2 regions of the Amycolatopsis sp. La24 genome follow, and region 2 is predicted to be linked to the other one. Evidence: riboswitches for the same ligand, from Rfam matches in the RefSeq annotation. Region 2 holds a riboswitch; the other holds the start of a gene.
What was found. A riboswitch is a leader RNA that binds a small molecule or an ion and turns the genes downstream of it on or off. The one in region 2 is predicted to bind cobalamin.

Region 1 (5,721 bases), on a different contig from region 2:
TCAACGCACTGACCCACGGCATGGTCCGGGAAATCGCCGAGCACCTGGAAAAGTGGCGTGCCGACCCGGGCGTGCGCGCGGTGGTGGTCGACGGTGCGGGCGAGCGCGGCCTCTGCGCCGGCGGCGACATCCGGTCGATCTATGAGGACGCCCGTTCCGGCGGCACCGCGTCGCTGGAATTCTGGGCCGACGAATACCGGCTGAACGCGCTGATCGGCCGGTACCCGAAACCGTACGTCGCGATCATGGACGGCTTGGTGATGGGCGGTGGCGTCGGGATTTCCGCGCACGGCAGCCATCGAGTCGTCACCGACCGGTCGCGCGTCGCCATGCCCGAGACCGGCATCGGGTTCGTCCCCGACGTCGGCGGGACCTGGCTGCTGTCCCACGCGCCGGGCCAGCTCGGCACCCACGCCGCGCTCACCACCGCTCAGCTTTCCGGTTCCGACGCGATCCACTGTGGACTCGCCGACCGTTACGTCCCGGCCGACCGGCTCCCGGACTTCTACGACGCGCTGGCCACTCGCACCCCGGACGCGGCACTGGACCTGGTCGCGGAAACCCCGCCGTCGAGCCCGCTCGCCGCAGCGCGGGAGTGGATCGACCGCTGCTACGCGCCGGACACCGTCGAGGACATCCTCGTCCGGCTCCGCGACGGGGGAGAAGCGGCGGTCTCGGCGGCCAAGCAGATCGAGGGCAAATCGCCGATCGCGCTGAAGGTCGCGCTCCGCGCTCTGCGCACCGCGGCCGGGTTGCCGGACCTGGAAAGCGCGCTGGTCCAGGAGTACCGGATCTCGCACCGCGCGCTGTCCTCCGCGGAGCTGGTCGAGGGAATCCGGGCGCAGATCATCGACAAAGACCGGTCGCCCAGGTGGTCTCCGTCCACAGTGGCCGAAGTGACCGACGAGCTGGTCGATTCCTATTTCGCCGATCTCGGCGCCGCTGAGCTGGCGGGGGTGCGGAACTGATGGCCGTCGCTTTTCTGGGTCTGGGCAACATGGGCGGCCCGATGGCCGCCAACCTCGTCAAGGCGGGAGAGCGGGTGGTCGGCTACGACCCGGTCCCCGAGGCGGCGGACGCGGCTGCGACTGCCGGAGTGTCCGTTGTGGACTCGCCAGCCGCCGCGGTGGCCGAGGCGCAGGTCGTGCTCACGATGCTGCCCAGCGGCAAGCACGTCCTGGATCTGTACCGCGAGATCGTCCCGCTCGCGCAACCGGACACGTTGTTCCTCGACTGCTCGACCATCGAGGTCGCCGACGCGCGGGGCGCGGCCGAACTGGCCGTCGCGGCTGGGCACCAGGCCGTCGACGCCCCGGTGTCGGGCGGGGTGGTCGGCGCGACAGCGGGCACGCTGACGTTCATGGTCGGCGGCCGGTCCGAAGCCTTCATCGCCGCGGAACCGTATCTGCACCGGATGGGCGCGAAGTTCGTCTACTGCGGAGACTCCGGGGCCGGGCAAGCAGCGAAGATCTGCAACAACATGATCCTCGGCGTTTCGATGATCGCGGTGAGCGAGGCGTTCGCGCTCGGCCAGGCACTGGGGCTCACCGACCAGGCGCTGTTCGACGTCGCGTCGACCGCGTCCGGCCAATGCTGGGCACTCACCACGAACTGCCCCGTGCCCGGCCCGGTTCCCGCCAGCCCGGCGAACCGCGGATACGAAGGCGGCTTCGCCAGCGGCCTGATGCTGAAAGACCTTCGCTTGGCCCAAGCCGCCGCCGAGGCCGTCGACGTCCGCACCGCACTGGGCAAACACGCGACCGACCTTTACACCGAGTTCGTCGCCGAAGACGGCCCTGGCCGCGATTTCTCCGCCATCGTCACCACCCTCCGGGAGAACGGAACCGCATGACCGAGACCATCACCGTCGACCGCCCGGCCCCGCGCGTCGCGCAGATCACGCTCAACCGCCCCAAGGCGCTGAACGCGTTGAACCTGCAGACCATGCGCGAACTCACCGAAGCCGCTGCCGACCTCGACCGTTCCGCCGACGTCGGCGCGATCGTGCTCACCGGCTCGGACCGCGCGTTCGCCGCGGGCGCGGACATCAAGGAAATGGCCCCGCGCACGTACAGCGAAATGCACGCCGAGGACTGGTTCGCCGGCTGGGACGCGCTCACCCGAGTCCGCACCCCGCTGATCGCCGCGGTCGCCGGCCACGCACTGGGCGGCGGCTGCGAACTCGCGATGATGTGCGACCTGCTGCTCGCCGCGGACACCGCGCGCTTCGGCCAGCCCGAAATCACCCTCGGCGTCATCCCAGGCATGGGCGGTTCACAGCGGCTGACCCGCGCGATCGGCAAGGCGAAAGCGATGGACCTGATCCTCACCGGACGCACCCTGAACGCCGAAGAAGCCGAGCGCGCCGGGCTGGTGTCACGGGTCGTTCTGGCGGCGGACCTGCTCGCCGAGGCGATCTCCGTCGCCGAGAAGATCGGGTCCATGTCGTTCGTCGCCGCGACGACGGCCAAGGAGGCGGTGAACCGGGTGTTCGAGTCCACGCTGGCCGAAGGCGTCTTGTTCGAGCGGCGGGTGTTCCACGCGCTGTTCGCGACGCACGACCAGAAGGAAGGGATGGCGGCGTTCGCGGAGAAGCGGGCGGCGGAGTTCAAGCACGCCTGACAGCGTCCGTACGACTGGGCGCTGGTGGCGGGGCCGCCGCGCCTGTGGAGCGCGGCAAGACCCCGGTGTTCACGCCGATCTTCATTTCGGCGCGGATCGCCGGCTGGACCGCGCACATCAGAACAGTTCGCCGCCAATAGCCCGAACTGCCCGTCGAACACCTGCAACGGCAAACCGCAGCGCGCGATCGTCCGCTCGTGATCGCGCGGGCTCGAGCGCGGGGGGAGGAAAAGGCGAGCGTGGGCGGCTAGAGTGGTGGCGCAGCTGGTTCGATCCCCGTGAGTGCCATGGCGGGGATCGAGGCAAGAGGGAACCCGGTGCGAATCCGGGACTGCCCCGCAGCGGTGAGCAGGAACGACCGCCGTCAGTCTCCGCGGAGACAGCACTGAGCCCGGCCGGGCTTGGGAAGCGACGGCCAGTAGGAACCCGGCGCACGCCGGAACGCCCGCGAGTCCGAAGACCTGCCCGCTGTGCACCCGGCAACCGCGGGGTGCAGGCCGTGACCTCGCGGGTTGGGTCGTCGCCGGAATCGGGGCCGGGTGCCGGTCACCGGTTCGGCATGCCCTCCCGCAGGTCCACGCGGACTCGCGAAGGAGAGCCCCGTGACCCAGACCATTCCGACCAGCCGTGCGACCGTGTACGGCTATCCCCGCCAGGGCGCCCAGCGGGAGCTGAAGAAAGCGATCGAGTCCTACTGGAGCGGGCGCAGCGACGCCGATGCCCTGCTCTCGGCCGCCCGTGATCTGCGGCTGAGGAACCTGGTCGAGCTGCGCGAGGCCGGTGTCGACGAGATCCCGAGCAACTACTTCTCGTTCTACGACCACGTGCTTGACACCGCGTGCCTGCTGGGCGCGGTCCCCGAGCGGCACCTCGCGGCCGTCCCGGACGCGACGACCCCGGCCGGTGAGCTGGACCGGTACTTCGCCATGGCGCGCGGCACCGCGGACGCGCCGCCGCTGGAGATGACGAAGTGGTTCGACACGAACTATCACTACCTGGTGCCGGAGCTGGGGCCGGACACCCGGTTCGCGCTGAATCTGGCGAAGCCGCTGACCGAGTTCGCCGAGGCGCTGGACCAAGGCGTCACGACCCGGCCGGTGCTCGTCGGACCGGTCACCTTCCTGCTGTTGGCCAAGGACCCGACCGGCACCGAGGGCTTCCGGCCCCTGGACCTGCTCGACCGGATCGTGCCGCTGTACGCCGACCTGTTGCGGCAGCTGCGCGAAGCCGGCGCGGAGTGGGTTCAGCTCGACGAGCCCGCTCTTGTGACCGACCAGCCGGCCGACGTGCTGGCCAAGGTCGCCGAAACCTACGAAACGCTGGCCGCGGGGGAGATCCGTCCGAAGATCCTCGTCGCCTCGTACTTCGACCGGCTCGGCGAGGCGCTGCCGGTGCTGGCCTCGTCGCCGGTCGAGGGCCTGGCCCTGGACTTCACCAACAACGCGGCGGCCAACCTGGACGACCTCGCCGCTGCGGGCGGCATCGAGAACAAGCGCCTCGTCGCGGGCGTGGTCAACGGGCGCAACATCTGGGCCGCCGACCTGCCCGCCGCGCTGGGCACCCTGGGCACGCTGCTCGGGCTGGCCGGTTCGGTGGACGTCGCCGCGTCCTGCTCGCTGCTGCACGTGCCGCTGGACGTCACGCTCGAAACCGGTCTCGACCCCGAGATCGCGGGCTGGCTCTCGTTCGCCCGGCAGAAACTCGACGAGATCGTCGCCCTGCGCCGCGGCCTGACCGAGGGCCGCGCCGCGATCGGCAACGTCCTCCACATCAACGAGAGCCGTCTGGCCTCGCGCGCGGCGTCGCCGATCGTGCGGGTGCCCGCGGTCCGCGAGCGGGTCGCCGGTGTCACCGACGCCGACCTGCACCGCGCCAGTCCGTACGGGAAGCGCCGTCAGGCCCAGCAGGACCGGATCCACCTGCCCCAGCTGCCGACGACGACCATCGGCTCGTTCCCGCAGACGCAGGAGTTGCGCAAGGCCCGCGCGGCTCTGCGCAAGGGCGAACTGGACCAGGAAGCCTACGCCGAGGCGATGCGCGCCGAGATCCGCGCGGTCATCGCCGAGCAGGAGCGGATCGGCCTGGACGTGCTGGTGCACGGCGAGCCGGAGCGCAACGACATGGTGCAGTACTTCGGCGAGCAGCTCACCGGGTTCCTGGCCACCCAGCACGGCTGGGTCCAGTCCTACGGCACCCGCTACGTCCGGCCGCCGCTGATCGTCGGCGACGTGGCGCGTCCCGAGCCGATGACCGTCGAGTGGTCCGCCTACGCCCAGAGCCAGACCGAACGGCCGGTCAAGGGCATGCTGACCGGCCCGGTCACGATGCTGGCGTGGTCGTTCGTGCGGGACGACCAGCCCGAGGGCGACACCGCCCGCCAGGTCGCGCTCGCGCTGCGCGACGAGGTGCTGGACCTGGAGCGCGCGGGCATCTCGATCATCCAGGTCGACGAGCCCGCACTGCGCGAAACCCTCCCGCTGCGCACCGGGGAACGCGCCGCCTACCTGGACTGGGCCGTCGCGTCGTTCCAGCTGTCCACCTCGGGAGTGCGGGACGACACCCAGGTTCACACCCACATGTGCTACGCCGAGTTCGGCGACGTGCTGCAGGCCATCATCGACATGGACGCCGACGTGATCAGCCTGGAGGCGGCCCGCTCGAACATGGCCATCGTCGCGGGTCTCGCCGAGGCCGGCTATCCCAACGAGGCGGGCCCCGGGGTGTGGGACATCCACTCGCCGCGCGTCCCGTCCGTCGAGGAGATCGCCGGGCACCTGCGCACCGCCGTCGCGGCGTTCCCCGCCGAGCGGCTGTGGGTCAATCCCGACTGCGGGCTCAAGACCCGCGGCTACCCCGAGGTGCGGGCCACCCTCGCGAACCTGGTCGAGGCGACCGGTCGGCTGAGGGCGCGCCCGTGACGAGCGGGCAGCTTTCGCCGCGGCGGGCGGTCTTTCCGCCCGCCGCGGTTCCCGCGCAGCGGACCGTGCCCTTGCGCACGGTCCGGGACCGGCTGGCCGCGGGCACGCCGGTGCTTTCGCTGGAGTTCATGCCGCCGCGCGCGACCGACGACGCGGACCGGATCTGGCAGAACGTGCGCAG
Region 2 (5,721 bases):
CGATCCTCGGGACCGGGCGGACAAGGCGTGAACACGACGGACTCGCGCGTCGAGCTGTCGTTCGACGTCGCGGGCTCCGCCGTGATCCCGCCCGCGCTGAAGGAACGCATCACGGCCCGCCTCGGCACCCGCCTGGTCGGCGGAGTGCTCACCATCGCGGCCAGCGAATACCGCTCCCAGCTGATGAACCGCGACGCGGCCCGGGAGCGGCTCGCCGATGTGCTGGCGAAGGCGTCCGCGCCGCCGCCGGCCAAACGACGTCCCACCAAGCCGTCGCGAGGCTCGAAGGAACGCCGTCTGGCCGCGAAGAAACGCCGCAGCGACGTAAAACGCGGCCGCGGCGGGCGGTACGACGACTAGCTCAGCGACAGGTGCACGCACTCACCCGCGACCTGGTACCCAGCGCGCCGGTACACCGTCCCGATCCCCACATCGCCCGGCGTGAGGAATGCTGTCCGTGCACCGCGTTCGTGGGTTAAGCGCGTGAGGTGCGCGGTGATCGCCGCCGCGATGCCTTGGCCTCGGTGTTCTGCGGCTACGGCGATGCCGACGATTTCCGTTGCGCCGGAGACGATGTCCAGTGCGATTCCGCCGCCCACAACGGTTTCGCCGTGTTCGGCCAGGACGGTCAGGTAGTCGCGGTTGCGTTCGACATCGGCGTCCGACACGTCGGGCGACTCGCCGAAAGCGACGTTCTGCACGGACCGCAGGCGGCGGAACTCGTCGTCGGACGACGGTTCGCGCAGCTGAATGTGTTCTGGCGCAACACAATCGACGAGGTCTTCGGTGTCGCAGGTCATCACCGGCACGCGTCGTTCAAGCGTGAATCCGGCGGCGACGAGCGCTGCCTCGGCGTGGGGAGCGGCGTCGGTGAAGAACTCCAGCCGGGGCAGGAGATTTCGTTGCCGGTAAGCGGAAATCAGGAGAGCGATCTCGGCGGACGAAGGGTTCGCGCCGTCGTCGGGGATGGCGTAGTTCGCCATCGGATGAGAGCTGTCCTTGGCGAAAGTCGCCAGGAACGGGCCGATTCGCTCGGTTTCGCGGCCGATCGGTGCGGTCGCGCGGACGTATGCCTGAAGGGCGGACATCTCTGGTGGAAGCCTTTCGCGAAGAAGGAATGCGCGGGCAGCACAACAACTGGCAACCCCACGCCGGGCGCGCAGGCCGAACAGCTCAGGCCAGGCGGCCGGGGCGGGCCGTGGCGGAGCACATAGGCATTCCTTCGTCCGAAACGAACTTCCCGTTCATCGTCTCAGACCCGGCAAGCGAATTAACGGTTCAGCGCGGCGCGGGCCTGGTCCACGATCTGGGCCAGGTGCACGCCCCGGCGGACATCGCAGGGATGCGTGGTCGTTCCGCACGACACCATCGCGGCGAAGTCGTCCAGCAGCGCGGTGTACGCGTCGTTCGCCGTGCCGGTGCGGCCCAGCGTGCGGAGGCCGTGTTCGCCGAAGACCGAATACTCGACCACCGTCGGCTGGACCGGCAGGCGCAGGCTGAGCGTTGCGGTGCTCGTGATGCCGCCCTCGTGTTCGAGCAGCAGTTGCCACAGGTCTTCGGGACCGCGGTGTGCGGCGAGGACGTTGGTGATCGGGCCGAGGGCGGCGTCGAGCAGGTCGAACGCGTGCGGGCCGATGTCGGCGAGCGCGCCGCCGGCCGGATCCTGTCGCCAGGCCGAGGTCGCGTATTTGCCGCTGAGCAGTGCGCCCGACAGCCAGTGCACGCTGCCGCCTCGCCAGCCGCCGGCGGCAGTGACGCCGTCCAGCCAATCGCGCGTTTGCTGCGCGAACCGCAGCGTCAGCATCACCAGCGAAGCGACGCCAGCGGACGTCACGGCGTCCGCGAGACGCTGCGCCGTGGCCAGGTCGGGGGCGATCGGTTTCTCCAGGATCAGGTGCTTGCCCGCCTCCGCGGCCCGGGTCGCCAGCTCGGCCTGCACGGTCGGCGGCACGGCGAACGCGAGCGCGTCGACCTGCTCGAACAGCTCGTCCAGATCGCTGGTGGGCACGGCGTCGTAGGCCTGCGCCAGCGCGGTGGCGGCCTCCGGCCTTCGGCTCCACACCGCACTGAGCACGGTCCCCGGATGGTCCGCGAGCCCGGGGGCGTGCACCGTGGTGGCCCACGGTCCGGTTCCTACGAGGCCGACGCGCAGCTGGTCCTGTCCCACGCCCGGAAGTGTAGGTGTGTCCGCGGTCGCTTCCGGCGCGGCCTGCGGTGCGTTAACGTCGACAAGTTCTTCGCCACGAACGGGGGAAGCCGGTGAGAATCCGGCGCTGGCCCGCAACCGTGAGCGGCCCCGCGAGGGACCGCGAGCCGGATCGCCCGTCGTGGTCCGATCGATGCGAGGTACATCTGACATGCGGTTCGTGCACGCGCGGCACTGGGGGCGAGTCCTCGCCGGCTGCGCTCTTCTCGTCGCTACCGGTCTCGGCGGTGCTTCTTCCGCCTCGGCCACCACGCCCGGCAAGGGCACCGACGGCTACTGCCAGGACGACAACGGCGTCACGGTGATCGTCGATTTCCAGGGGCTTGGCGGGGAAACCCTCATCCGGTGCGCGCCGGGCAAGCAGGAAAACGGCGTCACCGCACTGCAAAACGCCGGCTTCGAAATCACCGGCGCGGGCAAGTACGGCCTGGCCGTGATGTGCAAGATCGAGAGCAAGCCCGCGGATCAGACCTGCACCGGCATGCCGCCGGAGAAGGCGTCGTGGAGCTTCTGGACCGCCACCAACGGCGGCAAATGGCAGTCGGCGCAGGTCGGTGCGCAGAGCTGGAAGCCGCCCGCCGGAGCATTCGAGGGCTGGTCGTTCGCGATCGGCAAGTCCTACACCGAGTATCCGCCGCCGCGCACCGAACCGGTGCGCAAGGCCAATGCGCCCGCGCAGGCTCCGGCGTCCACTTCGGACAGCGGGTTCTCGTGGGGACTGGTGATCGGCATCGTGGTCGTCGTGCTGCTCGTGGTGGCCGGGACGGTCGTCGCGGTGCGCCGCAGGCGTGCTGGGCAGTAGTCCGCGAGCGCTCCATCCCGGCGCGTGGTGGGTGTGGGCGCTCGCGCTCGCCGTCGCCGCGAGCCGGACTACGAATCCGGTGCTGCTCGCTCTGGTGATCGCGGTGGCCGGGTTCGTCGTGGTGCTCCGCCGCGGCGACGCGCCGTGGGCGCTGGCGTTCCGGATGTACGCCTGGATCGCCGCGGTGATCCTGGCATCGCGCGTGCTGTTCCGGATCCTGATCGGCGGCGAGGACGGCGGCCACATCCTGTTCACGCTGCCGACCATCCCGTTGCCGAGCGTCGCGGCCGGCATTCAGCTCCTCGGCCCCACCTCGGCCGAGGAGCTGCTCGGCGGGCTTTACGACGGGCTCCGGCTGGCGACGATCGTGCTCTGCGTCGGCGCCGCGAACGCGTTGGCGAACCCGAAACGCCTGCTCAAGGCGGTACCCGGGGCGCTGTATGAGGTGGGAACGGCGGTGACCGTCGCGCTGTCGGTGGCCCCGCAGCTGGTCGAGAGCGTGCAGCGGGTGCGTCGCGCGCGGCGGCTGCGCTCCGGGAAGACGCGCGGCTTCCGGTTCGTGAAGGGGATTTTCGTGCCGGTGCTCGCTGACGCCATGGACCGGTCGCTGCAACTCGCGGCGGCCATGGATTCGCGCGGCTACGGGCGGCGCGGCTACCTCTCCCCGCGCGTCCGGATGCTGATCGCGACCTGCGTGCTGGCCGGTTTGGTGGGTGTCGCGGTCGGGGTTTACGGCGTGCTCGACGGGTCCGCGTCGTGGCTTGGCGTGCCGATGCTCATCGCCGGTCTGGTGCTGGCCGCTGCCGGATTCGTCCTCGGCGGACGGCAGATCCGCCGCACGACCTACCGGCCCGATCCGTGGCGGCTGCCGGAAACGCTGGTCGCGCTGTGCGGCGTCGCGACCGCGGTGCTCGTGCTGCTCGCCGACCCGGTTTCGCTCACCACCCCGGCCAGCCCGCTGACCTGGCCGGAGCTGCCGCTGCTGCCGGCCGTCGCGGTGCTGATCAGTGTGCTGCCCGCTTGGTTCGCGCCGCGTCCGGCGCTGGTGTCGGAGGTCGCCCGATGATCGAGTTTTCGCACGTCAGCGTCACGTACGACGGGGCGGACCGGCCGGTGCTCCGGGACGTCGACCTCACGATCGAGGAGGGCGAACTCTGCCTCGTCGCCGGCCGTACCGGGGTCGGCAAGTCGACCTTGCTCGGTGCGGTCAACGGCTTGGTCCCGCATTTCACCGGCGGCACGCTGGCCGGCCGGGTCAAGGTCGGCGGGCTCGACACCGCGACGCATCCGCCGCGCGAACTGGCGTCGGTCGTCGGCGTGGTCGGACAGGATCCGCTGGCCGGTTTCGTCACCGACACCGTCGAGGAAGAACTCGCGTACGCGATGGAGCAGCTCGCTGTCGCGCCGGACGTGATGCGCAAACGCGTCGAGGAAACCCTTGATCTGCTGGGCATCGCTGAACTCCGCGACCGTCCACTTCGGACGCTCTCCGGCGGGCAGCAGCAACGCGTCGCGATCGGCGCGGTGCTCACGGCGCACCCGAGCGTGCTGGTGCTGGACGAACCGACGTCAGCGCTCGACCCGACCGCGGCCGAGGAAGTCCTGGCCGCGATCACGCGTCTGGTGCACGACCTGGGCACGACGGTCGTCGTCGCCGAGCACCGGATGGAACGCGTCGCGCAGTACGCCGACCGCCTGCTCTACCTACCCGGCGACGGCACCGTCGTCTCCGGGCAGCCCGCGGAGGTGTTCGCCGATACTGATGTCGCGCCGCCGATCGTCGAACTGGGCCGGCTCGCGGGCTGGTCGCCGCTGCCGCTGTCGGTTCGCGACGCGCGTCGGCTCGCCCGCCCGCTGAGGGAACGCCTGGCCGAGCGTCGCCCTGCTGCGGCGGCACAAAGCTCGGGCGAAGCGGTCCTCACCGCGCGGGGCGTGCGGGTCCGGTACGGCAACGTGAACGCGGTGCGGGGCGTTGACCTGCGGCTGGACCGCGGCGAGGTCGTCGCGCTGATGGGCCGGAACGGCTCCGGCAAGTCCTCGCTGCTGTGGGCGTTGCAGGGCAGCGGACCCCGCTCCGACGGCACGGTCGACGTCCTCGGCGCGGACCCGAAGACCCTCCGCTCGCGGGCCGCCCGCACGCGCGTCGGGCTGGTCCCGCAAACCCCGTCTGACCTGCTGTATCTCGATTCGGTCGGAGCGGAATGCCGCCAAGCCGACGTCGAATCGGAGGTCACCGCAGGCACCGCCCGGAAGCTCCTCGACCGTCTCGTTCCGGGCATCGAAGACGACACCAACCCGCGCGACCTCTCCGAAGGCCAGCGACTCGCCCTGGTCCTGGCCGTTCAGCTCGCCGCCGCCCCGCCGGTCGTGCTGCTGGACGAGCCGACCCGCGGCCTGGACTACCCGGCGAAACGGCACTTCGCGACCATCCTCGCCGACCTGGCCGCCGAGGGACACGCGGTGCTGCTGGCCACCCACGACGTCGAGTTCGTCGCCTCCGCCGCACACCGCGTCGTGGTCCTCGCCGAGGGCGAAGTGGTCGCGGACGGCCCGACCGCGGACGTCGTCGTGGCCTCGCCCGCCTTCGCGCCGCAGGTGGCGAAGATCCTCGCGCCGGAGCCGTGGCTGACCGTGGACGCGGTGGCGAAGGCGCTGGCGTGACCGATTTCCTGGGCCCAGCCGTCCGCATCCGGCACCGCACGGCGCTGGTGCT

Region 1: another riboswitch for cobalamin. It lies ahead of metE (5-methyltetrahydropteroyltriglutamate--homocysteine S-methyltransferase); the one in region 2 lies ahead of PUT80_RS18175 (hypothetical protein).

What each region holds. Positions count from the first base shown of each region.
Region 1 covers NZ_JARACH010000026.1:96,165-101,885, reverse strand. The annotation lists gene PUT80_RS24260 (enoyl-CoA hydratase/isomerase family protein) at 1-968, shown strand, start outside; gene mmsB (3-hydroxyisobutyrate dehydrogenase) at 968-1,852, shown strand; gene PUT80_RS24250 (enoyl-CoA hydratase) at 1,849-2,622, shown strand; cobalamin riboswitch at 2,886-3,106, shown strand; gene metE (5-methyltetrahydropteroyltriglutamate--homocysteine S-methyltransferase) at 3,225-5,540, shown strand; gene PUT80_RS24240 (methylenetetrahydrofolate reductase) at 5,612-5,721, shown strand, end outside.
Region 2 covers NZ_JARACH010000017.1:77,398-83,118, reverse strand. The annotation lists gene arfB (alternative ribosome rescue aminoacyl-tRNA hydrolase ArfB) at 1-360, shown strand, start outside; gene PUT80_RS18185 (GNAT family N-acetyltransferase) at 357-1,088, opposite strand; gene PUT80_RS18180 (Gfo/Idh/MocA family oxidoreductase) at 1,271-2,167, opposite strand; cobalamin riboswitch at 2,215-2,345, shown strand; gene PUT80_RS18175 (hypothetical protein) at 2,358-3,008, shown strand; gene PUT80_RS18170 (CbiQ family ECF transporter T component) at 2,995-4,074, shown strand; gene PUT80_RS18165 (ABC transporter ATP-binding protein) at 4,071-5,669, shown strand; gene PUT80_RS18160 (ECF transporter S component) at 5,666-5,721, shown strand, end outside.